DNA from 2 places in the Pseudomonas sp. SMN11 genome. Region 2 is predicted to be linked to the other one. Evidence: predicted binding sites of a transcription regulator. Region 2 holds the regulator's gene; the other holds the start of a gene.
The links. The regulator FliA, encoded in region 2, starts transcription of late flagellar genes. The targets are predictions, from matches to a motif close to CTAAAGTTTNNNNNNNNNNNGCCGNTAA.
Positions count from the first base shown of each region.

Region 1: a site for FliA is predicted at 13,579-13,606, ahead of ACLEJU_RS01785 (flagellar protein MotY). Genes of this name have one in related genera too.

Region 1 is NZ_JBKGGW010000001.1:369,787-387,309, forward strand. It holds gene glpD (glycerol-3-phosphate dehydrogenase) at 1-559, opposite strand, end outside; gene glpR (DNA-binding transcriptional repressor GlpR) at 734-1,489, opposite strand; gene glpK (glycerol kinase GlpK) at 1,727-3,226, opposite strand; gene ACLEJU_RS01730 (MIP/aquaporin family protein) at 3,268-4,119, opposite strand; gene ybaK (Cys-tRNA(Pro) deacylase) at 4,422-4,892, shown strand; gene ACLEJU_RS01740 (ABC transporter ATP-binding protein) at 4,930-6,039, opposite strand; gene argF (ornithine carbamoyltransferase) at 6,036-6,956, opposite strand; gene ACLEJU_RS01750 (molybdopterin-dependent oxidoreductase) at 7,340-9,448, shown strand; gene grxD (Grx4 family monothiol glutaredoxin) at 9,540-9,875, shown strand; gene bfr (bacterioferritin) at 9,934-10,407, opposite strand; gene ACLEJU_RS01765 (bacterioferritin-associated ferredoxin) at 10,609-10,830, opposite strand; gene ACLEJU_RS01770 (peroxiredoxin) at 11,045-11,647, shown strand; gene rnt (ribonuclease T) at 11,795-12,406, opposite strand; gene pyrC (dihydroorotase) at 12,466-13,512, opposite strand; gene ACLEJU_RS01785 (flagellar protein MotY) at 13,643-14,617, shown strand; gene ACLEJU_RS01790 (argininosuccinate synthase) at 14,756-15,973, shown strand; gene ACLEJU_RS01795 (hypothetical protein) at 16,046-16,486, opposite strand; gene ACLEJU_RS01800 (response regulator transcription factor) at 16,786-17,412, shown strand; gene ACLEJU_RS01805 (PA3496 family putative envelope integrity protein) at 17,457-17,523, opposite strand, start outside.
Region 2 is NZ_JBKGGW010000042.1:4,032-18,425, reverse strand. It holds gene ACLEJU_RS25120 (chemotaxis protein CheW) at 1-501, opposite strand, end outside; gene ACLEJU_RS25115 (ParA family protein) at 498-1,289, opposite strand; gene motD (flagellar motor protein MotD) at 1,357-2,214, opposite strand; gene ACLEJU_RS25105 (flagellar motor protein) at 2,218-2,958, opposite strand; gene ACLEJU_RS25100 (protein-glutamate methylesterase/protein-glutamine glutaminase) at 2,958-4,082, opposite strand; gene ACLEJU_RS25095 (chemotaxis protein CheA) at 4,130-6,346, opposite strand; gene ACLEJU_RS25090 (protein phosphatase CheZ) at 6,359-7,147, opposite strand; gene ACLEJU_RS25085 (chemotaxis response regulator CheY) at 7,166-7,540, opposite strand; gene fliA (RNA polymerase sigma factor FliA) at 7,645-8,385, opposite strand; gene fleN (flagellar synthesis regulator FleN) at 8,382-9,215, opposite strand; gene flhF (flagellar biosynthesis protein FlhF) at 9,309-10,616, opposite strand; gene flhA (flagellar biosynthesis protein FlhA) at 10,628-12,757, opposite strand; gene flhB (flagellar biosynthesis protein FlhB) at 12,890-14,032, opposite strand; gene fliR (flagellar biosynthetic protein FliR) at 14,035-14,394, opposite strand, start outside.

The DNA of each region.
Region 1 (17,523 bases), on a different contig from region 2:
CGGCACGCAGGCAGCGGGTGTGAGTATGAATGTGCGCGCCGTGTTCACGGGCGGCCATGGCGTTGAGCACCACCAGACGTGCATCGTCGACGGCGCAGTCGGCGTATTCGAAGCCGCGGGTAATTGCTGGCTTGAGCGGGTATCCCTGGCTGAAGCGCAGGCTGCGCGAGGCGCCTAGGCGTTTACGCTTACCCAGGTGGTCATAAAGGAACAGGCCGGCGCGAATCATCCAGGCAGGGCGCAGGTGCGGGCGGTGCGGCAGCACGAAGCGCATTGGTTTGACGATGTGCGGCGCCTTGGCCAGCAGCACTTCACGTTCGGCCAGCGCCTCGCGCACCAGGCGGAATTCGTAGTGCTCCAGGTAACGCAGGCCGCCATGAATCAGCTTGCTGCTGGCCGACGAGGTGTGTTGTGCCAGGTCGTCCTTTTCGCAAAGGAATACCTTTAAGCCACGCCCGGCGGCGTCTGCAGCGATGCCCACACCATTGATGCCACCGCCGATCACGGCGAGGTCGTAGCAGTCGGCGACTGGGGGCTGGGACGAGACGGGCTGGGACACGGGCAAGGCCTCCTGAGGCTGTTCATATCGAATATGAACATTTATGTTCGTTTCCGAAAATAGTAGCGCAACAGAAAGCCGGTCGCCAGTCAGTCTTTATAGAAAAAACTGATCAAATGACAATAAAACGAACATTTACGAAAGTGACGGGCCTGTTGACGGCCCGTCGCGGGGTCAGACCACCTCGAGGCGGATCTTGTACTGGTTCAGCAGCTGGGTGAGTGCAGGGGTAGGTGCCTGGTCGGTCACCAGGCAGTCGACCAAGCTGATCGAGCCGAGGCGCACCATGGCGTTGCGCCCGAACTTGCTGGAGTCGGCGGCAAGCACCACCTGGCGGGCATTGGCGATGATCGCCTGGGAAACCCGTACTTCCTGATAATCGAAATCGAGTAGGCTGCCGTCTTCATCGATGCCGCTGATGCCCACCAAGGCGAAATCGACCTTGAACTGGTTGATGAAGTCGACGCTGGCCTGGCCGACCACGCCGCCATCACGACGTACCGTGCCGCCGGCTACCAGCACCTCGAAGTCATCCTTGGCAGCCAGAATGGCAGCCACATGCAGGTTGTTGGTGATGACCTTAAGGTGGTTGTGGTTGAGCAATGCCCGGGCAATCGATTCGGTGGTGGTGCCGATATTGATGAACAGTGAGGCGTGGTCGGGGATCTGCCGCGCTACGGCTTCGGCGATGCGCTGCTTTTCGTCGCGCATCTGGTCGGCGCGCATGGCATAGGCGGTGTTCTCAATGCTCGAATCATAGGCAGCCCCGCCGTGGTAGCGGCGTAGCAGGTTGAGCTCGGCCAGCTGGTTGATATCGCGGCGGATGGTTTGCGGTGTGACGACGAACAGCTGCGCCATTTCTTCGATACTGACGTAACCGCGGTCGCGCACCAGTTCGAGGATTTGTTGTTGGCGTGGGGGCAGATTCATGGGCGGTCCTTTGGGGCTGCCGGACAAATTCTGCAATGATGCCGTAGGACGGGGACTACGGCCAGTAGACGATGGCGCATTAGCGCACGGTCATTGTAGGAGCGGCCTTGCGTCGCGATTGGGCCGCAACGCGGCCCCACGGTTTCAGCGCAGACGCATAAATTGCTGGGGCTGCTTTGCAGCCCTTTCGCGACGCAAGGCCGCTCCTACAATGGCCGCGTCAGCACTGATGTGGTGTTACGCCTCGTGATCTTCCCAGTCACGGGTGCGGTCGACGGCCTTCTTCCAGCCGGCATACAGTTTTTCTTTCTGCGCCTCATCCAGCTGCGGGCTGAACTCGCGCTCGATGATCGCCTTGTCGCGCAGCTCTTCCAGGCCGCTCCAGAAGCCGCAGGCCAGGCCTGCCAGGTAGGCGGCGCCGAGGGCGGTGGTTTCGCGCATTTTCGGGCGCTCCACACAGGTTCCGAGGATGTCGGCCTGGAACTGCATGAGAAAGTTGTTGGCCACTGCACCGCCGTCAACGCGCAGCTCCGACAGACGTTCGCCGCAGTCCTGCTGCATGGCGTCAAGCACGTCGCGGGTCTGGTAGGCAATCGATTCCAGCGCGGCGCGAATGATGTGGTCGACCTTCACGCCACGGGTCAGGCCGAACAGTGCGCCACGGGCATACGGGTCCCAGTACGGCGCACCCAGGCCGGTGAAGGCTGGCACCAGATACACACCGTTGCTGTCCTTGACCTTGCTGGCGAAGTACTCCGTATCCAGCGCATCGTTGACGATTTTCAGTTCGTCACGCAGCCACTGCACGGTAGAGCCACCGTTGAAAACCGCGCCTTCCAGGGCATAGGCCACCTCGCCGCGTGGGCCGCAGGCGATGGTGGTGAGCAGGCCGTGGGAGGATTTCACGGCCTTGTCGCCGGTGTTCATCAGCAGGAAGCAGCCGGTACCGTAGGTGTTCTTGGCCTGGCCCGGTTCCACGCACATCTGGCCGAACAGCGCCGACTGCTGGTCGCCGGCGATACCGGCGATGGCGATGCCGCTCTTGGTATGGCCGTACACTTCCGACGACGAGCGCACTTCGGGCAGCATCTGCCGCGGGATGCCGAGAATTTCCAGCAGCTTGTCGTCCCACTGCAGGCTGTGGATGTTGAACATCAGCGTGCGCGAGGCGTTGGTGTAGTCGGTGACATGCACCTTGCCGCCGGAGAACTTCCAGATCAGCCAGGTATCGATGGTGCCGAACAGCAGCTCGCCGCGCTCGGCGCGTTCACGGGCGCCTTCGACATTGTCGAGGATCCACTTCAGCTTGGTGCCGGAGAAGTACGGGTCGGTGACCAGGCCGGTGGCTTCGCGGATGTAGTCTTCATGGCCATCACGCTTGAGCTGGGCGCAGATCTCGGTGCTGCGGCGGCACTGCCAGACGATGGCGTTGTACACCGGGCGGCCGGTTTCCTTGTCCCATACCACGGTGGTTTCACGCTGGTTGGTGATGCCCAGCGCGGCAACCTGTGCATGGCTGATGCCGGCCTGGGCCAGGGCCTCGACCATGGTCGCGCTCTGGGTGGCAAAGATCTCCATCGGGTCGTGCTCGACCCAGCCAGCTTGCGGGTAATGTTGGGCGAACTCGCGTTGCGAGGTACCAACCACATTGGCATCGCGGTCGAAGATGATCGCTCGCGAGCTGGTGGTGCCCTGGTCCAGGGCGATGATGTAGTTCTTATCCTGGGTGTCTGTCATGGTCGTAGGCCTTGCATAAAGAGGAATTCAGGGCGTCAGCATCAGTTGGCTTGAGTATCGCCCTGGCGATTGTCGGTTGTCTCGGCGCTTGCGCTTTGCGCCGTCGGCAGGTTGCGGGCGATCAGGCCGCGATAGATCGCAGCCCCCAGGCAAGCGCCGAGGATCGGTGCGAACACCGGAACCAGGAAATACGGAATGTCCCGACCGCCAGTGAAGGCGATTTCGCCCCAGCCAGCCAGGAAGGTCATCAATTTGGGGCCGAAATCGCGGGCCGGGTTCATCGCAAAACCGGTCAGCGGGCCCATGGCACTGCCAATCACGGCGATCAGCAGGCCGATCAGCAGCGGGGCCATGGCGCCGCGCGGCAGGCCGTTGTTGTCATCGGCCAAGGCCATGATCACGGCCATCAGAATCGCGGTGATCACCACTTCGACCAGGAACGCCTGGCCAGTGGACAGTGACGGGTGCGGATACGTCGAGAATACCGAGGCCAGTTCCAGGCTTTCGGTGCTGCCACGCAGCATGGCGTGGGCCTGTTCGAAATCGAAGAACAGGTTGCTGTAGAGCGTGTAAACGAGTGCGGCGCCGCAGAATGCACCGCAAATCTGGGCGAGTGCATAGAACGGCAGCTTGCGCTTGTCGAAGCCGGCGAACAGGGTGAGCGCGATGCTCACGGCCGGGTTCAGGTGCGCGCCGGAAATGCCGGCGGTGAGGTAGATCGCCATGCTTACGCCGATACCCCAGATGACGCTGATTTCCCATAGGCCGAAGCTGGCGCCAGCGACCTTGAGCGCGGCGACGCAGCCGGTTCCGAAGAAGATCAGCAAGGCGGTGCCGAGAAATTCGGCCAGGCATTGGCTGGACAATGTAGGTTCGCGAAGAGCAGTCGTCATGTATGACCTCGTTGTTTTTGTTGTGAGGCGCGAAGCGCTCGACAGCAAAGCCTGGTGCCTATCCCCATTGACCCCAGGCGGGTGTTAAGAAGCGCACCTTAAAAGAGCACCATTTATTCAGAAACGAAAAAATATAGACAAGAAACGCTGATGTCAAAGGTCGAAAGTGAACGGGTAGTCACGTTTTGGTCGCCTGTTTCAAAGGCTGATGCCCGTGTTAGAGGGCTGCGTCAGCCATTGGCTGGCTGGGGCGCAGGAATTGCCCTAAAGTAGCCGCGACCTGTCCCAGACCGGAGCACTGCATGACCCCCGCACTTGACCTGTTGAAAAAAGCCCGCGCCGAACATCGCGTGCACAGTTATGAACATGACCCCAAGTCGGCGTCATATGGGCTGGAGGCGGCGGAAAAGCTAGGGCTCGAACCGCAGCAGGTGTTCAAGACCTTGCTGGCGAGCAGCGAGAAGGGCGAATTGCTGGTGGCGGTGGTGCCGGTGGTAGGGACGCTGGACCTCAAGGCGCTGGCCCATGCGGCTGGCGTGAAGAAGTGCGAAATGGCCGACCCGGCTGTGGCTCAGCGGGCGACGGGCTATCTGGTGGGCGGGATCAGCCCTTTGGGGCAGAAGAAGCGCCTGCGCACCTTCATCGATGATTCGGCGCAAAATTTTGCAACCATCCATGTCAGCGCTGGGCGGCGGGGGCTGGAAGTCGAGTTGGCGGCGGCGGTACTGGCCGAGCATACCCAGGGCAAATTTGCCGGGATTGGTAGAGGCTGAGATTGCAGGGGCCGCACAGCGGCCCCGACATCTTGAATCAGGTCGCCGAGCTGTAGCGGCGAACCCCGTTCTCCTGACGCGCCGACTGCGTCGCGACACTGCCCGGCACCGGGAACAGCACCAGGTGATCGGCCTTCACCGCAATCCCCACATCCTCACCCAGCTGGTGGTCGATATGGCTCGGGAAGATCGCTTCGAGCTGGCTGCCAGTGGGCAACTGCAAACGGTACAGGGTCGACGCACCGAGGAAGCTCTTGCCGACGATGTTCGCCTGCAGCGCGCTGCCTGGGGCTGGCACGATGTCATCAGGGCGCAGCAGCACATCCACCGAGCTGCCTGGCGCCATGGTGTAGGCACGGTTGCCACGCAGCTCTCCCAGTTCGGTATTGACCGCTTCATGGCTGCTCATCTGGCCACGGATGAAGTAACCCTGGCCGACGAAGCTGGCCACGAACGTCGTCTGCGGTTCGTGATACAGGTTGTAGGGCGTATCCCACTGCTCCAGCCGGCCTTCCTTGAACACGCCCACGTGGTCGCTGACGGCAAACGCCTCTTCCTGGTCATGGGTCACCAGGATCGCACTGGTGCCGCGGCTCTTGAGGATGTCACGCACTTCGTGGCTGAGGCGTCGGCGCAGTTCCACGTCGAGGTTGGAGAACGGCTCGTCGAGCAGCAGCAGTTGTGGCTCAGGTGCCAGCGCGCGCGCCAGGGCGACACGCTGTTGCTGGCCACCCGACAGCTCATGCGGGTAGCGCCCACCGAGGCCGCCGAGCTTGACCAGTTCGAGCATCTCTTTGATCACCTGGGCCTGATTCGGGTGCTTGGCGATGCCGAAGGCGATGTTCTGCGCCACGGTCAGGTGCGGGAACAGGGCGTAGTCCTGGAACACCATGCCGATGCGGCGTTTCTCCGGGGCCAGGGTGAAGCCGGCGCGGGAGATGACTTCGCCGGCCAGCTGGATTTCACCCTCGTGCACCGGCTCGAAACCGGCGATGGCGCGCAGGGTGGTGGTCTTGCCACAACCCGACGAGCCCAGCAGGCAACCGATGTCGCCTGCGTTCAGGTGCAGGTTGAGGTTCTGGACGATGCGCTGCTCGCCGTAGCCGCAGGCGAGGTTGCGCAGGTTGAGCAGTAAGGGTTGACTCATGCGTGGTGGTAAGCCGGTTCGACAAGGAATTCGAGAAGGGCCTTCTGTGCATGCAAGCGGTTTTCAGCCTGGTCCCAGGCGACCGAACGAGGGTCGTCGAGCAGGTCGTGGCTGATTTCCTCACCCCGGTGGGCGGGCAGGCAGTGCATGAACAGGGCGTCGGGTGCCGCCAGGTCGAGCAGTGCGCGGGTGACCTGGTAAGGCGCGAAATGCGCCAGGCGCCGTGCAGTTTCCTCTTCCTGACCCATTGAAGTCCAGACATCCGTGGTTACCAGGTGCGCACCGCGCACGGCTTCCTGCGGATCGCGGACGATCTGCACGTGGTCGCCACCCAGGGCCATGAAGCGTGGATCGGGCTCATAGCCTTCCGGGCAGGCGATGCGCAGCTGGAAGTCGAACTGCTTGGCCGCTTCGATATACGAGTTGCACATGTTGAAGCCATCGCCGATCCAGGCCACGGTCTTGCCCTGGATCGAGCCGCGGTGCTCGAGGAAGGTCTGCATGTCGGCCAGCAGCTGGCACGGGTGCGACTCGTCGGACAGGGCGTTGATCACCGGCACGCGGGACTTGGCGGCAAATTCGGTCAGGGTGCTGTGGGCGTGGGTACGGATCATCACCACGTCGAGCATGCTCGACAGCACGATGGCGCTGTCACCGATCGGCTCGCCACGGCCCAGCTGGGTGTCCCGTGGCGAGAGGAAGATCGCCTGGCCACCGAGCTGGATCATGCCGGCTTCGAACGACACGCGGGTACGGGTCGAGGATTTCTCGAAGATCATGCCCAGCACGCGGTTCTTCAGGGGCTCGAACAGCACGCCTCGCTTGCGCAGGTCCTTCAGCTCGATGCCTCGGCGGATCACACCGAGCAATTCGTCGGTGGTGAAATCCAGCAGGGAGAGAAAGTGCCTAGCGCTCATGATTGACTACCTTATCTGCAACGGTATGCAGGTCGACCGTATGGTTTTTTTTGACAACGGGAGTGACCTGCGGCGTAAGCCGCACGGGGCGGACGAAATGGGGAAAGGCGCAATACTATAATTAAATGTCGCCTGAAACCAAGAGGGGAAACAGCAGCTCGTTCTTAAGATGTTGCAAAGGGTGTCGTACCCCTTGCACCCGTGCTGTTTTTTATTTGCTACAGAAGGTTGTACACGGCTTGCTGGCAATTTGGCAAATGGCTGTCGCGAATCGTGCGCCTGATGTCGCGGGATTCACGCCGCGAAGCGCACTGGCCGGCGCGAGGGCTGCGGCGCATAGTCGTGGCTCGACGACTCCTTACGACAACAAGGCAGAGGCGGCCATGACCAAGACCCTGCATCACCGTGCCTGTCACCTGTGCGAAGCGATCTGCGGCCTGAACATAGAAGTCAGCCACGAAGACGACGGGCGAGCGCTGATCAGCTCCATCAAGGGCGACCCGGAGGACCCTTTCAGTCGGGGTCACATCTGCCCCAAGGCGGTGGCCCTGCAAGACATCCAGAACGACCCGGACCGCCTGCGCCAGCCCCACCGTCGGGTAGGGTGCGAGTGGCAACCGATCGGCTGGGACGAGGCGTTTGCCTTGGCTGCCGAAAAGCTGTGGGCGGTTCAGCAGGCCCACGGGCGCAATGCCGTGGCGGTCTATCAAGGCAACCCCAGCGTGCACAATTATGGGCTGATGACCCACAGCAATTACTTCCTTGGCCTGCTCAAGACCCGAAACCGCTTCTCCGCCACCTCGGTCGACCAGCTGCCGCAGCACCTGACCAGCCACTTGATGTACGGCCACGGCCTGCTGTTGCCGATCCCGGATATCGACCATACCGACTTCATGCTGATCCTCGGTGGCAATCCGCTGGCCTCCAATGGCAGCATCATGACCGTACCCGACGTGGAAAAGCGCCTGAAAGCCCTGCGCGGGCGAGGTGGTCGCCTGGTGGTGGTCGATCCCCGGCGCAGTGAAACCGCCGCCATGGCCGACCGCCATCTGTTCATCCGTCCCGGAGGCGATGCAGCGTTGCTGTGTGGCCTGCTCAACACCCTGTTCGATGAAAACCTCGCGCGAGGTTCGCATTTGCCGGTCAGCGGCCTTCAGCACGTGCGCGAAGCGATCTTGCCGTTCAGCGCAGAGGCGATGAGTGCACACTGCGGCATAGCCGCTACCCAGATACGCCAACTGGCGCGGGACTTCGCTGCTGCAGACAAGGCAGTCTGCTATGGGCGCATGGGGGTGTCGACCCAGACGTTCGGCACGCTGTGTCACTGGCTGGTGCAACTGATAAACCTGGTGACCGGCAACCTCGATCAAGAGGGTGGGGCGCTGTGTACCGAGCCTGCGGTCGATCTGGTGGCGACCACGTCAGGTGGCCATTTCAATGCCTGGCAGAGCCGGGTTTCGGGCTTGCCGGAGTACGCTGGCGAACTGCCGGTGGCGGCCCTGGCCGAGGAGATGCTGACCCCGGGGGAGGGCCAGGTGCGGGCGCTGGTGACGGTTGCCGGCAATCCGGTGCTGTCCACGCCCAATGGCCGGCAGCTGGATGCGGCGCTGGACGGGCTGGAGTTCATGCTCAGCATCGACCTCTATATCAATGAAACCACCCGCCACGCCGACCTGATCCTGCCTTCGACCTCGGCGCTGGAAAACGACCATTACGACAGCACCTTCAACCTGTTGGCCGTACGCAATGTGACCCGTTTCAATCGCGCTATCCTGGCCAAGCCCGAGGGCGCTTTGCATGACTGGGAGATCTTCGTCGGCCTGGCTCAGGCGTTCGCCAAGCGTGCCGAACTGGAACTGAAACCGACCTGGCCGCCAGCGCAGATGATCGACCTGGCCCTGCGTAAGGGGCGCTATGGCGAAGCAAGCGTCTGGAAGCTCTCGCTTGCGGCGCTGGACGAGCATCCCCACGGGCTCGACCTGGGGCCGCTGCGCGCCAACCTGCAGTCACGCCTGGCAACTGCCAGCAAAACCGTCGAAGCGGCGCCGCAGGTGCTGCTGGATGACCTGCAGCGGTTGGCCCTGCAGGCACCGCCTGCGCCGGGCGAGTTGCTGTTGATCGGTCGCCGTCACGTGCGCAGCAACAATTCATGGATGCATAACTTTCATCGTCTGGTCAAAGGCAAGCCGCGCCATCAACTGCTGATGCACCCGCAAGACCTGCAGCAACGGCAATTGCAGGATGGCCAGCGGGTGCGTATCCGTTCGCGTACCGGCACGCTGGAGGTCGAGGTGCAGGCCTGTGAAGACATGATGCCCGGGGTGGTCAGCCTGCCCCATGGCTTCGGCCATGGTCGTCAGGGTGTGCAGTTGCAGGTTGCGCAGGCGCAGGCGGGTGTCAGTGCCAACGACCTTACCGATGAACGCCTGCGCGACGCGATTTCCGGTAATGCTGCGCTCAATGGCGTGCCTGTGCAGGTCGAGGCCGCATGAGCAACGGTAAGGCCGAGCACGCTGCTCGGCTTTCCGATACAATGCGTCACCGTGCCGACGACCGCGTCGGAAAGTTCAGCCGAGGTGCTACATGGATATCATCGAAACGATCAAAGAGCAGATTGCCAACAACACCGTTCTGCTTTACATGAAAGGCTCGCCGAATGCCCCGCAGTGTGGCTTCTCCGCGCGTGCCTCGCAGGCTGTGATGGGTTGCGGCGAGAAGTTCGCCTACGTCGACATCCTGCAGAACCCGGAAATCCGCGCCAACCTGCCAAAATACGCCAATTGGCCGACCTTCCCGCAACTGTGGGTAGCCGGCGAGCTGGTTGGCGGTAGCGACATCATGCTGGAAATGTTCGAGAAGGGTGAGCTGCAGACCCTGATCAAGGACGCCGCCGCCAAGGCCAAGGCTTCCGAAGCCTGATCTTCAGGCAGCCATGAAAAAACCCGCTCAAGGCGGGTTTTTTTATGGGGCGAGAATCTTATTCTTCGCCCATCTGCGACTGCAGGTAGTTCTCGATGCCGATCTTGTCGATCAGGCCCAGCTGGGTTTCCAGCCAGTCGATGTGCTCTTCCTCGGACTCGAGGATGTCTTCGAGCATGTCACGCGAGCCGAAGTCGCCAGCGGTTTCGCAGTGGGCGATGGCGGCTTTCAGGTCGACCAGGCCTTTCTGCTCGATCTTCAGGTCACACTCGAGCATTTCTTTGGTGTGCTCGCCAATCAGCAGCTTGCCCAGGTCCTGAACGTTGGGAATGCCTTCGAGGAAGAGAATACGCTTGATCAGTTTGTCAGCGTGTTTCATCTCGTCGATGGATTCTTTGTACTCGTGCTTGCCGAGCTTGTTCAGCCCCCAATCTTCGTACATGCGCGCGTGCAGGAAGTACTGGTTGATTGCGACCAGCTCGTTTCCGAGGATCTTGTTGAGATGCTGGATGACGCTTACGTCGCCTTTCATGACGGGTTCCTGCCCTGTAGAAGTGTGCCAATACAGGGAAGTTTGAGCCTGTAACTGTGGGCTGTCAAACCTAAGTGATTGAATAATAAGTGAAAATTAATAGAAATAAGAATGTTTGTGAACCGCGTTGGAACGCTAACTTATTGATATTCGGGCATAAAAAAACCGGACACGAGGTCCGGTTCTTCGAATTCTGTAATATCAGGCAGCAGTAAATTCCACCGGATAGGGCAGAGCAGCCTGCTGGCTCACCTGCAATTCGGTGAGGGTCTCGCGGACCACCTGCTTGGCCAGACAGGCACATTTGCCACACTGGCTGGCGACGTTGGTCGCCGCTCGGACTTCCTTGTAACTGCAGCATCCTTCATAGATCGCATCGCGGATCTGTCCGTCGGTGACGCCGACACAAAGACACACATACATAAGGGCTGACCATCGCGGGTTGAGTCGATGGGTTGGAGCTTAATGTTAATGAGAATGCTTGTCAAAGGACTTTCTGAAAGGGCCGTGCTTGAGCGACCGACGGTTGCATTCGGCCTGTAACCACAAGCCGTGTATGATGGTCGGCCTTTGTTGGATGTCGGGCAAGCCTGCCTTGGCCCGGCAAACGGTTCTTCACCCTCATCAGGAGATTACAATGAGCGTACTCGTTGGCAAACAAGCCCCCGACTTCACCGTCCCAGCCGTCCTGGGCAATGGCGAAATCGTCGACAGCTTCAACCTGGCCTCGGCCATCAAGGGCAAGTACGGCCTGGTGTTCTTCTACCCACTGGACTTCACCTTTGTCTGCCCGTCCGAGCTGATCGCTCTGGACAACCGCATCCCTGACTTCCAGGCGCGCAACGTTGAAGTGATCGGCGTTTCGATCGACTCGCACTTCACTCACAACGCATGGCGTAACACCCCGGTCAACGCCGGCGGTATCGGCCAAGTCAAGTACACCCTGGCTGCCGACATCACCCACGAAATCTGCAAGGCCTACGACGTCGAGTCCGAAGGCGGCGTAGCCTTCCGTGGCGCCTTCCTGATCGACACCAACGGTGTTGTTCGTTCGCAGATCGTCAATGACCTGCCGCTGGGCCGTAACATGGACGAACTGCTGCGTCTGGTCGACGCCCTGCAATTCCACGAAGAGCACGGCGAAGTCTGCCCTGCCAACTGGAAGAAAGGCGACCAGGGCATGACCGCTTCGCCAGAAGGCGTTGCTGCTTACCTGAGCGAGAACGCTGGCAAGCTGTAATTGCCCCGCGCATGAAAAAACCGGCCCATGTGGCCGGTTTTTTTTGCCTGGTATCTGGGGACAAGGCCGCTCCTAAAGGAAACGTGATCTCCTGTAGGAGCGGCCTTGCGTCGCGAAAGGGTCGCGAAGCGGCCCCAGGACTTCAACTTAATCGTTGAAGTCGCGCCAGCCGCCCATTTCCTTCCAGCGGTTGACGATGCCGCAGAACAGTTCGGCAGTCTTCTCGGTGTCGTAACGCGCCGAGTGCGCCTCACGGCCGTCGAAGTCGATGTCGGCGCTCTGGCAGGCCCGCGCCAGCACGGTCTGGCCATAGGCCAGGCCCGCCAGGGTCGCGGTGTCGAAGCTGGAGAACGGGTGGAACGGGTTACGCTTGATATCGTTGCGCGTTACTGCCGCATTGAGGAAGCCAAGGTCGAAGCTGCTGTTGTGGCCGACCAGGATCGCCCGTTTGCAGCCGTTGGCCTTCAGCGCCTTGCGCACGCCGCGGAAGATGTCGGTGAGTGCGCTTTCCTCGCTCACCGCCATGCGCAGCGGGTGGTCCAGCTTGATGCCGGTGAACTCCAGCGCGGCCGGCTCGATGTTGGCCCCTTCGAACGGTTCTACCCGGAAGAAGTAGGTGTGCTCGGGGAACAGGAAACCTTTCTCGTCCATGCCGATGGTTACGGCGGCGATTTCCAGCAGGGCGTCGGTGGCGCTGTTGAAGCCGCCGGTCTCGACATCCACCACGACTGGCAGATAGCCGCGGAAGCGCTCGGCCATCGGGTGGCGCGAGCCGCTGCCGCCCTGACCGTCCTGGTCGTCTTCGTAGAGGTCTTCGCTCACGCGTTGTCCTCCAGCAGGCGCCAGCGCAGTTTTTCACCGGCACGCAGCGGGATCACGGTCTGCTCGCCAAACGGCAGGCTGTCCGGGGCGGTCCACTCTTCGCGGACCAGGGTGATGGTGTCGGTATTCGCCGGCAGGCCATAGAAGGCCGGGCCGTGCAGGCTGGCGAAACCTTCCAGCTTGTCCAGTGCATTGCGCTGTTCGAACGCCTCTGCGTACATCTCGATGGCAGCGTATGCGGTGTAGCAGCCGGCGCAACCGCAGGCGGCTTCCTTGGCGTGACGGGCGTGCGGTGCCGAGTCGGTGCCGAGGAAGAACTTCGGGTTGCCGCTGGTGGCCGCGTCCAGCAGCGCCACCTGATGGGTGTTGCGCTTGAGGATCGGCAGGCAATAGAAGTGCGGGCGGATACCGCCGACCAGCATGTGGTTGCGGTTGTACAGCAGGTGCTGGGCAGTGATGGTCGCACCGACATTGGCCGGGGCTTCGGTGACGAACTGCGCGGCGTCGCCCGTGGTGATGTGCTCGAACACCACTTTCAGGGTTGGGAAGCGCTCGACCAGGCGGCGCATGTGCTCGTCGATGAAACGCTTTTCGCGGTCGAACACGTCGATCTCGCTGCGGGTCACTTCACCATGCACCAGCAATGGCATGCCCACTTCCGCCAACGCTTCGATGGCCGGGAAGATGTTGTCGATGCTGGTCACGCCCGAGTCGGAGTTGGTCGTCGCGCCGGCCGGGTAAAGCTTGGCGGCGTAGACGATGCCGCTGGCCTTGGCCGCGCGGATGTCCTCAGGGCTGGTGCGGTCGGTGAGGTACAGCACCATCAGCGGTTCAAAGCGGCTGCCAGCCGGGCGGGCGGCAAGGATGCGCTCGCGGTAGGCGCCAGCTTCGACGGCATTGCGCACCGGCGGAACCAGGTTAGGCATGATGATGGCACGGGCGAAAGTACGCGCCACATCGCCAACGGTATGGGGCAGGACGGCACCATCGCGCAGATGGATGTGCCAGTCGTCGGGACGCAGGAGGGTCAGGCGATCGGACATTGGGAATTCCAGGCGGGTCGAACTCAGGCCCCAATGCTACCGGAAAACCCCGGTCCGAGCACGGCTATCAAGTTTTCCGGCACGCGTCCGATAGCCTGCCTGTAAGCCGTCAGAAATTGTGGAGCCGCCCGTGCGCCAGCGTTACCTAGCCCTGTTGACCCTTGTCGCCAGCCTGCCGGCCGGCGCACTGACCTTCCAGACCCGCATGGAGAATGTCGCCTGGAAAGTCGAGGGTGACCAGTTCGAATGCCGCCTGATCCAGCCGATCGACGGTTTCGGCAGTGGCGAGTTCGTACGCAAGGCCGGTGAGCAGCCGGTGTTCCAGTTGCGTTCGCACAGCAACATACTGGGCGCAGGTTCCGCCACCTTGCTGGCAGCCGCGGCCCCTTGGCAGCCAGGCCGTGGTGATGTCAACCTCGGCGCCGTGCGCATGACCCGTAGTGGCGTGCTGTTCAGCTCGTCGCAGAGCCAGGCCAGTCGCCTGATCAACGGCCTGCTCGATGGCCGCAGCACGGTGGTGCGCAACTACACCGGCGAAGGCGGGCGGGTGATGGAGGTACGCGTACTGCCGGTCAGCTTCGCCAAGGCATATGACGACTATCAGGCCTGTGCCAGCAAGATGCTGCCGATGAACTATGACCAGGTGCGCCAGACCCAGGTTGGCTTCCCGGGCGGTGGCTTCGATCTCGACGCCGACGCCCGTGCGCGGCTGGATGTGATCCTCGATTACCTCAAGGCCGACCCGACGGTGAACCACATTGAACTCAACGGCCACTCCGATAACAGTGGTAACCGCCTGACCAATCGTGACACCTCGCGGCGTCGGGCCCTGGCCGTTGCCGATTACCTCAAGGCCCATGGCGTGCCGGAAGAGCAAATCGTCGTGCGCTTCCATGGTGAGCGCTATCCGTTGGTGAAGAACAACAGCCCGGCCAATCGGGCGCGTAACCGGCGGGTGAACATCGAACTGGATCGGGTGGCTCAGGTGGGGAAACCGGCCGTGCAGCCGGTTCAGCAACCGGCAGCGGTAGCGCCTACCATCCCGTCTGCCGGTGCGTCACCGGCTGCGCCTGCTCCGGCTGCACCAGGATCGAAGGCACCTTGACCAAATTTCCTTGCCACCCCACGTCGCGCCGCTGACAGTTCCTGTCGCTTTGTCGTCAGAAGCTGTCGCCCCACTGTAAATTTATCCGCAACGCCGGTAGAATCGATCCCTTTCCGTACAACCCCGTGGAGTGATGGCATGGCGGACGTAAAAAAGGTCGTACTGGCGTATTCCGGCGGCCTTGATACTTCGGTGATTCTCAAGTGGCTGCAGGATACCTACAACTGCGAAGTGGTGACCTTCACCGCTGACCTGGGTCAGGGCGAAGAAGTCGAGCCGGCTCGCGCCAAAGCTCAGGCGATGGGCGTAAAAGAGATCTACATCGACGACCTGCGCGAAGAGTTCGTGCGTGATTTCGTCTTCCCGATGTTCCGCGCCAACACCGTCTACGAAGGCGAGTACCTGCTGGGTACCTCCATCGCCCGCCCGCTGATTGCCAAGCGCCTGATCGAAATCGCCAACGAAACCGGCGCCGATGCCATTTCCCACGGCGCTACCGGCAAGGGTAACGACCAGGTTCGCTTCGAGCTGGGTGCTTACGCCCTCAAGCCAGGCGTCAAGGTCATCGCCCCATGGCGCGAGTGGGACCTGCTGTCCCGCGAGAAGCTGATGGACTATGCCGAGAAGCACGGTATCCCGATCGAACGCCACGGCAAGAAGAAATCGCCGTACTCGATGGACGCCAACCTGCTGCACATCTCCTACGAAGGCGGTGTCCTGGAAGATACCTGGACCGAGCACGAAGAAGACATGTGGCGCTGGAGCGTCTCGCCAGAAAACGCCCCGGACCAGGCTACCTACATCGAGCTGACCTACCGCAATGGTGACATCGTCGCCATCGACGGCGTCGACATGACCCCGGCCACCGTGCTTGCCGAGCTGAATCGCATCGGCGGCGCCAACGGTATCGGCCGTCTGGACATCGTCGAGAACCGTTACGTGGGCATGAAGTCTCGCGGCTGCTACGAAACCCCTGGCGGCACCATCATGCTCAAGGCCCACCGTGCCATCGAGTCGATCACCCTGGACCGCGAAGTCGCTCACCTGAAAGACGAGCTGATGCCGAAGTACGCCAGCCTGATCTACACCGGCTACTGGTGGAGCCCTGAGCGTCTGATGCTGCAGAAGATGATCGACGCTTCGCAGGTCAACGTTAACGGCGTTGTGCGACTGAAGCTGTACAAGGGCAACGTCATCGTGGTTGGCCGCAAGTCGGACGACTCGCTGTTCGATGCCAACATCGCGACCTTCGAAGAAGACGGCGGCGCCTACAACCAGGCCGATGCTGCCGGCTTCATCAAGCTCAACGCGCTGCGCATGCGTATCGCTGCCAACAAAGGCCGCGGGATGCTCTGAGCATCTGGCTGAAGTGGCATAAATAAACCCGGCTCTGGCCGGGTTTTTTTTGCCTGCTGGACGGTGGTCTGATCAATGTCCATGGGGTAAATCCTCGGGCAAGCGGATGCTCGAGAGAACAACGCATCTCTGTAGTTCGATATTGCACATTCGCCACTGCCTGTTTGCGACATGTGGTTGGCTAATGGCTTGCACGATTTGCTGTTCTATCAATTTCTGCGCGTCAGGGCCGGAAAACATCATGGTTATAGTTTCTTGCATGTCGGGAGGCGTCGCTTGCTCAGGGATGCTCTTCTGCTCGGCAGGGCCAGGTTTGTAAAAGGATTTGTAGTTGAAGTTCAGGGTGAGAAAGAACAGGGCTGTGAGGAAGAATGGAAACCCTACAAGGAACCAAGTGTAATACGTCTGACTTTTTTCGCTGAGGAAAGGCAAGGTTGCCAAGGCAGAAGCTTCGATGATGCCAGCGAAGATGGCAATTATGGTCAGTGGGGCCACAGGTTGGTTATCGTTCATGATTATCGCCTCCTGCATGTTTTTCATATCAATAACCTACTGGCTGCCTCAACTAAATTGTGGACTTTTTCCGGGGTAGGGGAATTCTCAGCGGAGTGAGTGAATTGATCACGGTTTGACTTGCTTGTTCGTGAGCACAGCCGTGAGAAAGCGCTAAATTTTTCTTGTAGGAAAATTCCCAAACAGACGTAAGGTTCATCTATTCGGCTATTTGTGCGGGGAATTGACGCGCCATTGCGCGTTCTGCTCGGTTATGGTGAGGCAGTCGTCAAAGCAAAATAACGAATGATGGATATCGCATGAATAAAGTCCTTATCGTGGATGATCATCCGGTCATACGCCTGGCAGTGCGCATGCTGATGGAGCGGCATGGGTACGATGTTGTTGCGGAAGCCGATAACGGCATAGCGGCCTTGCAGCTCACTCGTGAACACCTCCCCGATATTGTCGTACTCGATATCGGCATCCCCAAGCTCGACGGGCTGGAAGTCATCGCCCGTATGGCCGCGGCCAGCCCTGGCAGCCGTGTCCTGGTGCTGACTTCCCAGGCGCCCGGGCATTTTTCCATGCGCTGCATGCAGGCGGGGGCTTCTGGCTATGTTTGCAAGCAGCAGGAACTCACCGAACTGCTCAGTGCCATCAAGGCTGTGCTCTCTGGCTACAGTTACTTCCCGAATCAGGCCTTGCACAAGTCCCATGGCCGGGTGGGAGGCGCCAGCGAGGCTGAAATGGTGGATCGCCTGTCGGCAAGGGAGATGATGGTGCTGCAGCAGCTTGCACGCGGGCGTTCCAACAAGGAGATTGCCGACAGCATGTTCCTCAGCAACAAGACGGTCAGCACCTACAAGACCCGCCTGTTGCTGAAACTGAATGCCCATTCACTGGTGGACCTGATCGAGTTGGCCCGGCGTCATGGTCTGAACTGAGCCCGGCACGCACAAAGCCTCCGTGAAGGAAGCTTTGTGCCAGGCTACAGGTCGTAGTCAAAATCGGCGAGTTGCCGTTGCAGGCGTCGTTCTTCGAGGAGGTTGTCAATG
Region 2 (14,394 bases):
CGAACCCAGGCAAACCAGCGGCACCGCCAGGGTCAGCCCGGCAACGTCGAACAGCAGGCACTCGAACGGCTCGGCGGCCCAGGCCGGGCGGCCATCGACGCTGGCCGGAGGGGCCGGCGTGTCGGCCATGCCTGCCGCGGGCAGGTGCACGTCCACCAAGGGGGCAACCGGCTCCGGCGTCGGTACCTCGGTCAGCACCGGGATGCTGGCCTCGGCCACCACTTCAGTCTCGACCACGGCCACCACAGGCTGCTCTACCGGCAGCACGGCTGGCAGCACCTTCATCTGCGGCTCGGCAAAAGGCCTGGTTGCGGGCGTTGGCTGGCGAGCGTCCCGCGCCTGCTCTTCGCGCACGGCCGCAGCGAATTCGTCGTTGGCCATGGGCGCCTGGGCAGGCGTTGCCAGGTCGAGGATATCCTCGGCCTCGGTGGCCTCCTGCAACAGCCCATCGAGGTAAGACTGCAGGGCCAGTTGCGGCTTGGTACCCACAGGCCGGTTCATGAAACCACCTGCGCGGCCGGCTTGTAGGTGAGCATGTGCTTGAGCAGTGCCCGGTAGGCGATCACGCCACGGCTCTTGCCATCGAACTGCGACGGCGTGACGCCATTGCGGCTGGCATCGCGCAGTCGCGTGTCGACCGGGATGTAGCCCTGCCACACCTGGTGTTCATAGGTATCGCGCAACACCTTGAGGGTGCCCAGCGAAGCCTGGGTACGGCGGTCGAACAGGGTCGGCACGATCTGGTAAGGCAGCGCCTGCTTGCGCGAGCGGTTGATCATGGCCAAGGTACCGATCATGCGCTCCAGGCCCTTCACCGCGAGGAATTCGGTCTGCACCGGGATCACCAGCTGCTGGCTGGCTGCCAGGGCATTGACCATCAGCACGCCGAGCAATGGCGGGCTGTCGATCAAGGCGAAATCGAAATCCTGCCATAACTGCGCCAGACTCTTGGCGATCACCAGGCCCAGGCCACTCTGACCTGGCGACTGACGCTCCAGCACCGCCAACGCAGTACTCGACGGCAGCAGCGAGATACGCTCATCGCTGGTGGGCATCAACAACTGCCCCGGCAGGCCTTCCGGCACGCTGCCCTTGTGCAGGAACAGGTCGTAGCAGCTGTGCTCCAGGGCATCCGGGTTGTGCCCGAAATAGCTGGTCATCGAGCCATGCGGGTCGAGGTCGACGACGACCACGCGCTTGCCCGCCTCGGCCAGCAGGCCGGCCAGGGCGATGGTGGTCGTGGTCTTGCCCACGCCGCCTTTTTGATTGGCTACTGCCCAGACTCTCATAGGACAACTCTTGCTTCATGGGTGCCGCCGGCTGCCACAGGGCATGCGGTGACGGAGAATTGACGGCTCACTTGGCTGTCGTCGCTGCTGGGGCTGGCGGTGCACTTTGTGTGCCAGCACGGCGCAACGCCGCGTCCGGGGTGGCATTGGCACTGCCCGAGCCGGTCAGGCTGCGGCGCACTTCGAGGTTACGGGAAATCACCAGCACGACCCGGCGATTGCGCGCACGCCCTTCGGCGGTGTCGTTGCTGGCCACCGGCTGGTACTCGCCATAACCCACCGAGGCCATGCGCGCCGGGTTGACCCCTTCCATGGCCAGCAGGCGCACGATGCTCGCCGCCCGCGCCGCCGACAGCTCCCAGTTGGTCGGGTACTGCGCCGTGCGAATCGGCAGGTTGTCGGTGAAGCCCTCGACGTGCACCGGGTTGGCGAACGGTTTGAGGATGTTGCCGACTTTCTCGATGATGGTGAACGCCTGGTCACTGGGCATGGCGTCGCCACTGCCGAACAGCAGGGACGAGTTGAGTTCGATCTCCACCCACAGCTCGTTGCCGCGCACGGTCATCTGGTCGGACTTGATCAGGTCGCCGAAGGCATCGCGCACGTCGTCGCTGATGGTCTTCAGCGGGTCAACGTTGGTCTGGGCCAGGCCCGCATCGGTCTGCTCGCTGTCCTTGATCAAGGGTTCTGCCGGTTTGACGCTGAGCGGCTGCTCGTCGCCGATCGGGATCGGCTTCATGCTCCGCTCAGGGTCGTTGAACACCCCGAGCAGCGCTTGCGAGATGACCTTGTACTTGCCCTCGTTGATCGAGGAGATCGAATACATGACCACGAAGAAGGCAAACAGCAAGGTGATGAAGTCGGCGTACGACACCAGCCAGCGTTCGTGATTCTCGTGCTCCTCGGTATGACGGCGACGGCGCATGGCTTACTCCATGAAGCCTTGCAGCTTCAACTCGATCGAGCGCGGGTTCTCGCCCTCGGCGATCGACAGCAGGCCTTCGAGCAGCATCTCGCGGTAGCGCGACTGGCGCAGGACGATGGCCTTGAGCTTGTTGGCGATCGGCAGCAGGATCAGGTTGGCACTGGCCACGCCGTAGATGGTGGCGACGAAGGCCACAGCAATGCCGTTGCCCAGCTGCGACGGGTCGGCCAGGTTGCCCATGACGTGGATCAGGCCCATGACCGCACCGATGATACCGATGGTCGGGGCGTAGCCGCCCATGCTCTCGAACACCTTGGCGGCCTGGATGTCACGGCTTTCCTGGGTCAGGAAGTCGACTTCGAGGATGCTACGGATCGATTCCGGCTCGGCGCCATCGACCAGCAGTTGCAGGCCCTTGCGAGCATAGGGGTCGGGTTCGGCATCGGCTACGCCTTCCAGGCCGAGCAGGCCTTCCTTGCGCGCCGTCAGGCTCCAGTTGACCACACGGTCGATACCACCGGCCAGGTCGACCCGCGGCGGGAAGAAGATCCAGCGCAGGATCTGCAACGCGCGCTTGAACGCCGACAGCGGCGACTGCAGCAGTGCCGCCGCCAGGGTGCCGCCGAGCACGATCAGGCCCGCCGGGCCATTGAGCAAGGCACCGACGTGGCCACCTTCAAGGAAGTTGCCGCCGACGATGGCGACGAACGCCAGGATCAGGCCAATCAGGCTGAGCACATCCATCAGACACAAGCCTCGACCAGGTGTTTGCCGATTTCATCCAGGCTGTACACCGCGTCCGCCAGGTTGGCTTTGACAATGGCCATGGGCATGCCGTAGATCACACAGCTGGCCTCATCCTGGGCCCACACGGTACTGCCGCCCTGCTTGAGCAGGCGCGCGCCTTCACGGCCATCGGCGCCCATGCCGGTGAGCACCACCGACAGCACCTTGTCGCCGTATGACTTGGCCGCCGAGCCGAAGGTGATGTCCACGCACGGCTTGTAGTTCAGGCGCTCGTCGCCCGGCAGAATCTTCACCGTGCCACGGCCGTCGATCATCATCTGCTTGCCGCCTGGGGCCAGCAGCGCCAGCCCCGGGCGCAGCATGTCGCCGTCCTCGGCTTCCTTGACGCTGATCTTGCACAGCTTGTCGAGGCGCTCGGCAAATGCCTTGGTGAAGGCGGCGGGCATGTGCTGGATCAGCACGATCGGCGCCGGAAAATTCGCCGGCAGCTGGGTCAGCACCCGCTGCAGAGCCACCGGGCCACCGGTGGAGGTACCGATCGCCACCAGCTTGTAAGGTTTGCGCTTGGGAGCCGGGGCATGCGCCGCGGCCGGCGTCGCTGCACGGGCAGGCGCGGCAGGACGGGCCGGCGCGGCGCTGGCCAAGCTGCTGGCGGGTGCATGGCTGGCGGCCGGCGCCGGTGCGCTGACCGGCGCGTGGCTGGTGTAGCCGCCGAAACGGCGGTTGCTGCGCGAGATGGTATGCACCTTCTCGCACAGCAACTGCTTGACCTTCTCCGGGTTGCGCGAGATGTCTTCGAAGTTCTTCGGCAGGTAATCCACCGCACCGGCATCCAGCGCGTCGAGGGTGACGCGGGCGCCTTCATGGGTCAGCGAGGAGAACATCAACACCGGCGTCGGGCAGCGCTGCATGATGTGCCGCACGGCGGTGATGCCATCCATCATGGGCATTTCGTAGTCCATGGTGATGACATCGGGTTTGAGCGCCAGTGCCTGGTCGATCGCTTCCCTGCCGTTGGTCGCGGTGCCGACCACCTGGATCGTCGGGTCCGCCGAGAGGATTTCCGAAACGCGGCGGCGGAAGAAACCGGAATCATCCACCACCAGGACCTTGACTGCCATAAACACTCCATTAGGCGGCGCCACCCGCCAGGGTGCGCCGCCGAAAATCAGATACGCCGTGCCGCGTAACGCTTGAGCATGCTCGGCACGTCGAGAATCAGCGCGATGCGGCCGTCACCGGTGATGGTGGCGCCAGACATGCCAGGGGTGCCCTGCAACATCTTGCCCAGCGGCTTGATCACCACCTCTTCCTGGCCCACCAGCTGGTCGACCACGAAGCCGATCCGCTGAGTACCGACCGAGAGGATCACCACATGGCCCTCGCGCTGCTCCTCGTGCACCTGGCCCTGAACCAGCCAGCGCTTGAGGTAGAACAGCGGCAGCGCCTTGTCGCGCACGATCACCACTTCCTGGCCGTCGACCACGTTGGTGCGCGACAGGTCGAGGTGGAAGATCTCGTTGACGTTGACCAGCGGGAAGGCGAACGCCTGGTTGCCCAGCATCACCATCAGGGTCGGCATGATCGCCAGGGTCAGCGGCACCTTGATGACGATCTTCGAGCCCTGGCCCTTGGCCGAGAAGATGTTGATCGAGCCGTTGAGCTGGGAAATCTTGGTCTTCACCACGTCCATGCCGACACCGCGGCCGGACACGTCGGAAATCTCGGTCTTGGTCGAGAAGCCCGGGGCGAAGATCAGGTTGTAGCAGTCCGATTCGCTCAGGCGATCGGCCGCGTCCTTGTCCATCAGGCCTTTTTCCACGGCCTTGGCGCGCAGGATGTGCGGGTCCATGCCCTTGCCGTCGTCAGAGATCGACAGCAGGATGTGGTCGCCCTCCTGCTCGGCCGACAGTACCACGCGGCCGGTCCGGGCCTTGCCAGAGGCTTCACGCTCGTCCGGCATCTCGACACCGTGGTCGACGGCGTTGCGCACCAGGTGCACCAGCGGGTCGGCCAGGGCCTCGACGAGGTTCTTGTCGAGGTCGGTCTCTTCACCGACCAGTTCCAGGTTGATCTCTTTCTTCAGCTGGCGCGCCAGGTCGCGGACCAGGCGCGGGAAGCGGCCGAAGACCTTCTTGATCGGCTGCATGCGGGTCTTCATCACCGCGGTCTGCAGGTCGGCGGTGACCACGTCGAGGTTGGACACGGCCTTGGACATGGCCTCGTCGCCGCTGTTCAGGCCCAGGCGCACCAGGCGGTTACGCACCAGCACCAGTTCGCCGACCATGTTCATGATCTCGTCCAGGCGTGCAGTGTCGACACGCACGGTGGTTTCCGCTTCGCTGGCAGGCTTTTCCGCGGCCGGGGCCGGGCTGCGGGCTGGCGCGGCCGGCTTGGCGGCAGCAGCAGGTGCAGCGGCAGCCGGCCTGGCGACCGGTTTGCTCTCAGCCACGGCCGCAACCGGTGCGGCCACGGCGACAGGCGCTTCGGCAGCAACGGTTTCACCGGTGAACTTGCCCTTGCCGTGCAACTGGTCGAGCAACGCTTCGAACTCATGCTCGGTGATCTCGTCACTGCTGGCGGGCGTGACCACGCTTTCCACTGCCGCGGTGGCAGCCGGCAAGGCATCGGCCTGGAAGGTGCCCTTGCCGTGCAACTGGTCCAGCAACGACTCGAATTCTTCGTCGGTGATTTCGTCGCTCAGCGGTGCACTGGCATCGACCACCGCTTCGGCAGCAGCCACTTCGGGCGAGAACTGGCCCTTGCCATGCAACTGGTCGAGCAGCGATTCGAACTCGGCGTCGGTGATGTCGTCACCCGCGCCGCTCAGGGTCTCGCCCTGCATCTGCGCTTCGGCGGCGGCCGCTTCGGCCTTGACCGCATCGAGCGAGTCGAGCAGCTGTTCGAACTCGGTGTCGGTGATATCTGCCTCGGCAGCCACCGGCTCCGCTGCAGCCTCGACCACTGCTACCGGTGCTACCGGGGCGTCGGCGCTGGCAGGTTCCGCCAGGCGCGACAGGGCCGCCAGCAACTCCGGGGTGGCCGGGGTCACTTCGCTGCGCTCACGCACCTGGCCGAACATGCTGTTGACCGTGTCCAGTGCCTCGAGCACCACGTCCATCAGTTCCGCGTCGACCCGGCGCTCACCTTTGCGCAGGATGTCGAACACGTTCTCGGCGATGTGGCAGCACTCCACCAGCTCGTTCAGCTGAAGGAAGCCGGCGCCCCCTTTTACAGTGTGGAAACCGCGAAAGATTGCATTGAGCAGGTCGGCATCGTCGGGCCGGCTTTCCAGCTCGACCAGTTGCTCGGACAGTTGCTCAAGAATTTCGCCGGCTTCTACCAGGAAATCCTGAAGGATTTCTTCATCGGCGCCGAAGCTCATTAAACGTGCTCCTTAAAAACCCAGGCTGGACAGCAGATCGTCGACGTCGTCCTGACCGGACACAACGTCTTCACGCTTATCGGCATGAATCTGCGGACCTTCACCCCGAGTCGGATGTTTTTCTTCATCTTTTTCAGCGCGCAGCTGCTGGTGGTCGTGTTCGATACCGGCAAACCGGTCGACCTGGCTGGCCATCAGCACGAGCTTGAGCAGATTGCTTTCAACTTCGGTCACCAGCGCAGTCACGCGCTTGATCACCTGGCCAGTCAGGTCCTGATAGTCCTGGGCCAGCAGAATGTCGTTGAGGTGGCCGGCGACCTTGCGGTTGCCCTCGGCGCTGTGCGTCAGGAAACTGTCGACGCGCTTGACCAGCTCGCGGAACTCCGGCGCTGCGACTTCGCGGCGCATGAAGCGCTGCCAGTCGACGCTCAGGCCTTGCGCTTCGGCTGCCAGGTCGTTGAGCACCGGGGTGCTCTCCTCCACCAGGTCCATGGTGCGGTTGGCGGCACCCTCGGTGAGCTTGACCACGTAGGACAGGCGCTCGGTGGCATCGGTTATCTGCGAGACTTCCTCGGCCTGCGGCATGCGCGGGTCGATCTGGAAGCTGACGATCGCGCTGTGCAGCTCACGGGTTAACTTGCCGACTTCCTGGTACAGGCCACGGTCGCGGGTCTGGTTGAGCTGATGAATCAGCTGCACCGCCTCGCCGAAACGCCCGCGTTCCAGGCTCTCGACCAGCTCCTGGGCATGTTTCTTCAGGGTCGACTCGAACTCCCCCAAAGACGTTTGTGTTGTTTCCATGGCGCCCCCTGACGTGACTCAGCCGTTGACGCGTTCGAAGATCTTCTCGATCTTTTCTTTGAGCACCTGGGCGGTGAATGGCTTGACCACGTAACCGTTGACGCCGGCCTGGGCCGCTTCGATGATCTGGTCGCGCTTGGCTTCGGCGGTCACCATCAGCACCGGCATGGTCTTCAGGCGATCGTGGGCACGGACCTTGCGCAGCAGATCGATACCGGACATGCCCGGCATGTTCCAGTCGGTCACCAGGAAGTCGTAATGGCCGCTTTCGAGCATCGGCAGAGCGGTGGTGCCGTCATCGGCTTCATCGGTGTTGGTGAAGCCCAGGTCACGCAACAGGTTCTTGATGATCCGCCGCATCGTCGAAAAGTCGTCAACGATGAGGATTTTCATGTCTTTGTTCAAGTAGACCTCCAAGCAGTCTCAAACGCGCTCGGCCCCGAGCACGCGTATTCATATTCGGTACAACGTGGAAAACGACTGCAACGACCCCGGGCTCAACGCGCCCGCCATTCCCCCAGGCGGCTGCGCAGGCGCGCGGCACACTGGCTGTGCAACTGGCTGACTCGCGATTCGCTGACCCCCAGCACCTCACCGATTTCCTTGAGGTTCAGCTCTTCGTCGTAGTACAGCGCCAGCACCAGGCGCTCACGCTCCGGCAGGTTGGCGATCGCATCGGTCAGGGCAGCCTGGAAGCGCTCGTCTTCCAGATCGCGCGACGGCTCGACCTGACCACTGGCGCCGTCCTCGTGCAGCCCTTCGTGCTCGCCGTCCTGCAACAGGTCGTCGAAACTGAACAGGCGGCTCCCCAAGGTATCGTTCAAGATCCCGTAGTAATCATCGAGACTCAATTGGAGTTCGGCAGCAACTTCATGATCTTTAGCGTCGCGGCCAGTTCTTGCTTCCACGGCGCGCATCGCATCACTGACCATGCGCGTATTGCGGTGCACCGAACGCGGTGCCCAATCGCCCTTGCGGACCTCGTCGAGCATCGCCCCGCGGATGCGGATGCCAGCGTAGGTTTCGAAGCTGGCGCCCTTGCTGGCGTCATACTTGTTGGCCACTTCCAGCAGGCCGATCATGCCGGCCTGGATCAGGTCCTCGACCTGGACGTTGGCCGGCAGGCGTGCCAGCAAGTGGTAGGCGATGCGCTTGACCAGCGGCGCGTAGCGTTCCACCAACTCGAATTGGGCGTCTTTCGACGCCTTGCTGTACATCTTGAAGCCGCTCGCGTTCATAGCACGGGTCCTGCGCTGGTGGGTTGCACCAGGCGCTCGACAAAGAACTCAAGGTGCCCGCGCGGGTTGGCCGGCAGCGGCCAGCTGTCGACCTTCTGCGCGATGGCCTTGAAGGCCAGGGCGCATTTGGAGCGAGGGAAGGCCTCGTACACCGCGCGCTGCTTCTGCACCGCCTTGCGCACGCTCTCGTCGTAGGGCACGGCGCCGACATATTGTAGGGCGACGTCAAGGAAGCGGTCGGTGACCTTGGTCAACTTGGCGAACAGGTTGCGCCCTTCCTGCGGGCTCTGCGCCATGTTGGCCAGCACGCGGAAACGGTTCATGCCGTAGTCGCGGTTGAGCAGCTTGATCAGCGCGTAGGCGTCGGTGATCGAGGTCGGCTCGTCGCACACCACCAGCAGCACTTCCTGGGCCGCGCGCACGAAGCTGACTACAGAGTCACCAATGCCCGCAGCAGTGTCGATCACCAGCACGTCGAGGTTGTCGCCGATCTCGCTGAAGGCCTGGATCAGCCCGGCATGCTGGGCCGGGGCCAGGTGCACCATGCTCTGGGTGCCGGAGGCGGCTGGCACGATGCGCACCCCGCCAGGCCCCTGCAACAGTACATCGCGCAGCTCGCAGCGCCCTTCGATGACATCGGCCAGGGTGCGTTTTGGGGTGAGACCCAGCAATACGTCGACATTGGCCAGGCCAAGGTCGGCGTCCAGCAACATTACCCGGCGGCCAAGTTCGGCCAGCGCCAGGGACAGGTTCACTGAAACGTTAGTCTTGCCGACGCCACCTTTGCCACCAGTGACGGCGATCACCTGTACGGGATGCATGCTACCCATGTTCGTTGTTTACCTTGTCTCGCTTGGACCCAAGCCACACGCGGGGTAGCACTGCCAGCCCCGGAATGTAGGTACTTTGCATACGCTTCATCCTCAACCTGCGCGCCGCGGGTTGTGGTAGAGATCAGCGAACATGTCGGCCATCGCCTCTTCGCTGGGCTCGTCCTGCAACTGCACGTTGACCGCGCGGGTCACCAGCTGGTGCGGGCGCGGCAGGTGCAGGTCGTCAGGAATGCGCGGGCCGTCGGTGAGATAGGCCACGGGCAGTTCATGACTGATGGCCAGGCTCAGCACGTCGCCGAGGCTCGCCGTTTCATCAAGTTTGGTCAGGATGCAGCCAGCCAGGCCGCAGCGCTTGTAGCTGTGGTAGGCAGCGGTCAGCACCTGCTTCTGGCTGGTGGTGGCCAGCACCAGGTAATTCTTCGCGGCAATGCCACGCCCGGCCAGGGTCTCCAGTTGCATGCGCAGGGCCGGGTCGCTGGCCTGCAGGCCGGCGGTATCGATCAGCACCACGCGCTTGCGCAGCAGTGGCTCCAGCGCGGCTGCCAGCGACTGGCCCGGATCGACGTAGGTCACCGGCACGTTGAGGATGCGCCCCAGGGTCTTGAGCTGCTCCTGGGCACCGATGCGGAAGCTGTCCATGCTCACCAGGGCAAGGTTCTGCGGGCCGTACTTGAGCACGTAACGCGCCGCCAGCTTGGCCAGGGTGGTGGTCTTGCCCATGCCGGCCGGGCCGACCATGGCGATCACCCCGCCCTCTTCGATCGGTTCGACCTGGGGCACTTCGATCATCCGCGCCAGGTGCGCGAGCAGCATGCGCCAGGCCTGGCGCGGCTCTTCGATCTCGCTGGTGAGGTCGAGCAGCTCGCGGGCGATCGGGCCGGACAGGCCAATGCGCTGCAGGCGACGCCAGAGGTTGGCCTGGGCCGGTTTGCTGCCCTGCAGCTGGTTCCAGGCCAGCGAGCCGAGCTGCACTTCGAGCAGCTCACGCAGGCCCGACAACTCCGAACGCATGGCGTCGAACAGGCGCGGGTCGACCGGGGCAGGGGCAGGTGCGGCAGCCACTGCCGGGGCATCGACATGCGGTTCGATCAATGGCTCGGCCGCGGTCAGCGACTGGCCGGCGAACAATTGGCGGCTGCCTTCGGTGGCCTCGGCGCGGTTGTCCAACTCGGCCTGGGCAGTGGCGATGCGCGATTGGGTCTTGCGCAGCTCTTCTTCCAGCTCGACGTTGGGGACGCGCGGGGCCAGTGCGGACAGCTTGTAGTCCAGCGCGGCGGTCAGCTCGACACCACCGGCAATGCGGCGGTTGCCGATGATGGCGGCATCGGAGCCCAGCTCATCACGGACCAGCTTCATGGCCTGACGCATATCGGCGGCGAAAAAACGCTTGACTTGCATAACCCACTACCTCAGCCGTTGGGGCCCACTGTGGCAACGATGGTGACTTGCTTGTTATCCGGTATTTCCTGATACGCCAGAACATGCAAATTCGGTACAGCCAGGCGACCGAAGCGCGACAACATGGCACGGATCGGGCCAGCTACCAGAAGAATGGCCGGTTGGCCTTGCATTTCCTGGCGCTGGCAGGCGTCGATCAGCGAACGCTGCAGCTTTTCGGCCATGCTCGGCTCAAGAAGAACACCGTCTTCCTGACCTTGCCCGGCCCTTTGCAAACTATTGAGCAAGATCTGTTCCAACCTTGGCTCAAGGGTGATCACAGGCAGCTCGGACTCAACGCCGACAATGCTTTGGACAATGGCACGACACAATCCGACGCGCACTGCCGCCACCAGCGCGGCGGTATCTTGACTCTTGCTGGCATTGTTGGCGATGGCCTCGGCAATACTGCGGATGTCACGCACCGGTACTTGCTCGGACAACAACGCCTGCAGGACCTTGAGCAGCCCCGACAAGGAAATGACACCGGGCACCAGCTCTTCAGCAAGTTTAGGCGATGCCTTGGACAATACCTGCAACAGTTGCTGGACCTCTTCATGGCCGATCAGCTCGTGGCAGTGCTTCTGCAGGATCTGGTTGAGATGGGTGGCAACCACGGTGCTGGCGTCGACCACGGTATACCCCAGCGACTGCGCCTGAGCGCGCTGAGCGATGTCGATCCACACCGCCTCGAGGCCGAATGCCGGATCGCGCGCGGCGATACCGTTGAGGGTGCCAAACACCTGCCCTGGGTTGATCGCAAGCTCGCGGTCCGGGTAGATCTCGGCCTCGGCCAGAATCACGCCCATCAGCGTCAGGCGATAGGCACTGGGCTGCAGGTCGAGGTTGTCGCGAATGTGCACGGTCGGCATGAGGAAGCCCAGGTCCTGGGACAGCTTCTTGCGTACGCCCTTGATCCGCGCCAGCAGCTGGCCACCTTGGTTGCGGTCGACCAGCGGGATCAGGCGGTAGCCCACTTCCAGGCCGATCATGTCAATGGGCGTCACGTCATCCCAGCCCAGTTCCTTGGTGTCCAGTGCACGCTGCGGCGACGGCAACAGGTCCTGCTGGCGCTGCGCCTCCTTCTGCGCTTCGACCTTGGCCTTCTGCTGCTTCTTCCACACCAGATAGGCACCACCACCGGCCAGCAGGCCTAGGCCGAGGAAGGCCACGTGCGGCATGCCTGGCACCAGGCCCATGATGATCATCAGCCCCGCAGACACACCCAGCGCCTTGGGCGAGTCGAACATCTGGCGATTGATCAGCTTGCCCATGTCCTCGGAGCCCGAGGCACGGGTAACCATGATCGCGGCGGCGGTGGACAGCAACAGTGATGGCAATTGCGCCACCAAACCGTCACCGATGGTCAGCAAGGCGTAGACCTTGCCCGCATCGCTGAACGACATGTTGTGTTGCAACATACCAATCAGCATGCCGCCAATCAGGTTGATGAAGAGGATCAGCAGGCCGGCGATGGCGTCACCGCGGACGAACTTGCTGGCACCATCCATCGAACCGTAGAACTCGGCCTCCTGGGCCACCTCGGCGCGGCGCATCTTGGCCTGGGCCTGATCGATCAGGCCGGCGTTGAGGTCGGCGTCGATCGCCATCTGCTTGCCGGGCATGGCGTCAAGGGTGAAGCGCGCGCTCACCTCGGAAATACGCCCGGCACCTTTGGTCACCACCACGAAGTTGATGATCATGAGGATGGCGAACACCACCGCACCCACGACGTAGTTGCCGCCGATCACCACCTCACCGAAGGCCTGGATCACCTTACCGGCAGCGCCGTGGCCTTCCTGGCCATGGAGCATGACCACCCGTGTAGAGGCCACGTTCAGCGCCAGGCGCAGCAAGGTCGCTACCAGCAGGATGGTCGGGAACGCGGCGAAGTCCAGCGGGCGCAAGGCGTACACGCACACCAGCAGGACCACGATCGACAGGGCGATGTTGAAGGTGAAGAACACGTCGAGCAGGAACGGCGGTATCGGCAACATCATCATTGCCAACATCACCAGCAGCAGCAACGGCACGCCCAGGTTGCCCCGGCCGAGCCCGGCCAGGTTGTTGCGGGCGTTGCTGATTAACTGAGTGCGATCCACCGCGAGTCCTCTTGATGCAAAACTTTGACGCCCAAGGGGCGCTTGGGCGTGGCTCTGCAAGAAGCCTTCCAACTTTCCTCGGCCATGGATTTATGTTGCCTGTACCCGCGAAGAGGCCGGCACAGGCTGCAATCAGTTATCGCGCCGCAGGTCCGGTGGAATCGGCAGGTCTTCTTTGAGCGGCTCTGGTCGCTTGCCCTTGCCGGAGCGGTACTGGCGGATCTGGAACACATAGGCCAACACCTGCGCCACCGCCAGGTACAGCCCCGCCGGGATTTCCCCTTCGACCTCGGTGGAGTAGTAGATCGCCCGCGCCAAGGCTGGCGATTCGAGGATCTGGATCTTGTGCTCGACACCGATCTCGCGAATCTTCAAGGCGATGAAATCGGTGCCCTTGGCCACCAGCAACGGCGCCACCCCACCCTTCTCCGGGTCGTACTGCAGGGCCACGGCATAGTGTGTCGGGTTGGTGATGATCACGTCAGCCTCGGGCACGGCGGCCATCATGCGCCGCTGCGACACCTCGCGCTGCAGCTGGCGGATGCGCTGCTTGACCTCGGGTTTGCCTTCGCTGTCCTTGTACTCGTCCTTGATCTCCTGTTTGGTCATCTTCAGCTTCTTCTGGGTCTGCCACAGCTGGAACGGGACGTCCGCCGCAGCAATCAGCAGCAAACCGGCAGCCATCCACAAGGCACTCCAACCGACCACCTGGACACTGTGGATGATCGCCTGCTCCAGTGGCTCGTTGGCAATTGCCAGCAGTGCCTGGCGATCATTGCTCAACACCACCAGCGCGACGATCAGGATGACGAAGAACTTGGCCATCGCCTTGAGCAGCTCAGTCAGCGAGTTCAGCGAGAACATGCGCTTGATGCCCGACAACGGGTTCATCCGGCTGAACTTTGGCTGCAACAGGCTCCCGGAAAAGATGAACCCGCCAAGGGCAATGGGTGACACGAATGCAATCACGAACAGCAGCATGAGAATCGGCTGCACCGCCCAGATGGCCATCTTGCCCGAGGCCAGCAGAAACGTTCCCATCGACCGCTCGTCAGTCAGCACCTCGCGGGTCAGGGAAAAATTCATGCGCATCAGCGTCATCAAGGTTTCCGCCAGGTTGCCGCCGAAGGCCAGCAGCGCCCCGGCACCGGCCAGTGTCGAGGCAACGGTGTTGAGCTCCTTGGAACGGGCGATCTCACCTTTCTCGCGCGCATCACGCTTGCGTTTGTCGGTGGGGTCTTCCGTCTTGTCCTGACCGCTCTCGCTCTCAGCCATGCTCAGCGCGCCCTTGCCAGTTCACGCAGCCACTGCAGAGCTTCACTGGCCAACGCCTGATAGTGGGAAAGAATATCGGCCAAGCCAACCCAGAAGATGCCCATACCCAGCACCAGCGTCAGGGGGAAGCCGATGGAGAAAATGTTCAGCTGCGGCGCGGCACGGGTCATGACACCGAATGCGATGTTAACCACCAGCAGGGACGCGATCGCCGGCAGAATCAACAGCAGGCCGGCACCGAACACCCAGCTCAGGCGCCCAGCCATCTCCCAGAAGTGATTGACCACCAGCGCGTTGCCCACCGGCAAGGTGGTAAAGCTTTCGGTCAGCACCTCGAACACCACCAGATGGCCGTTCATCAG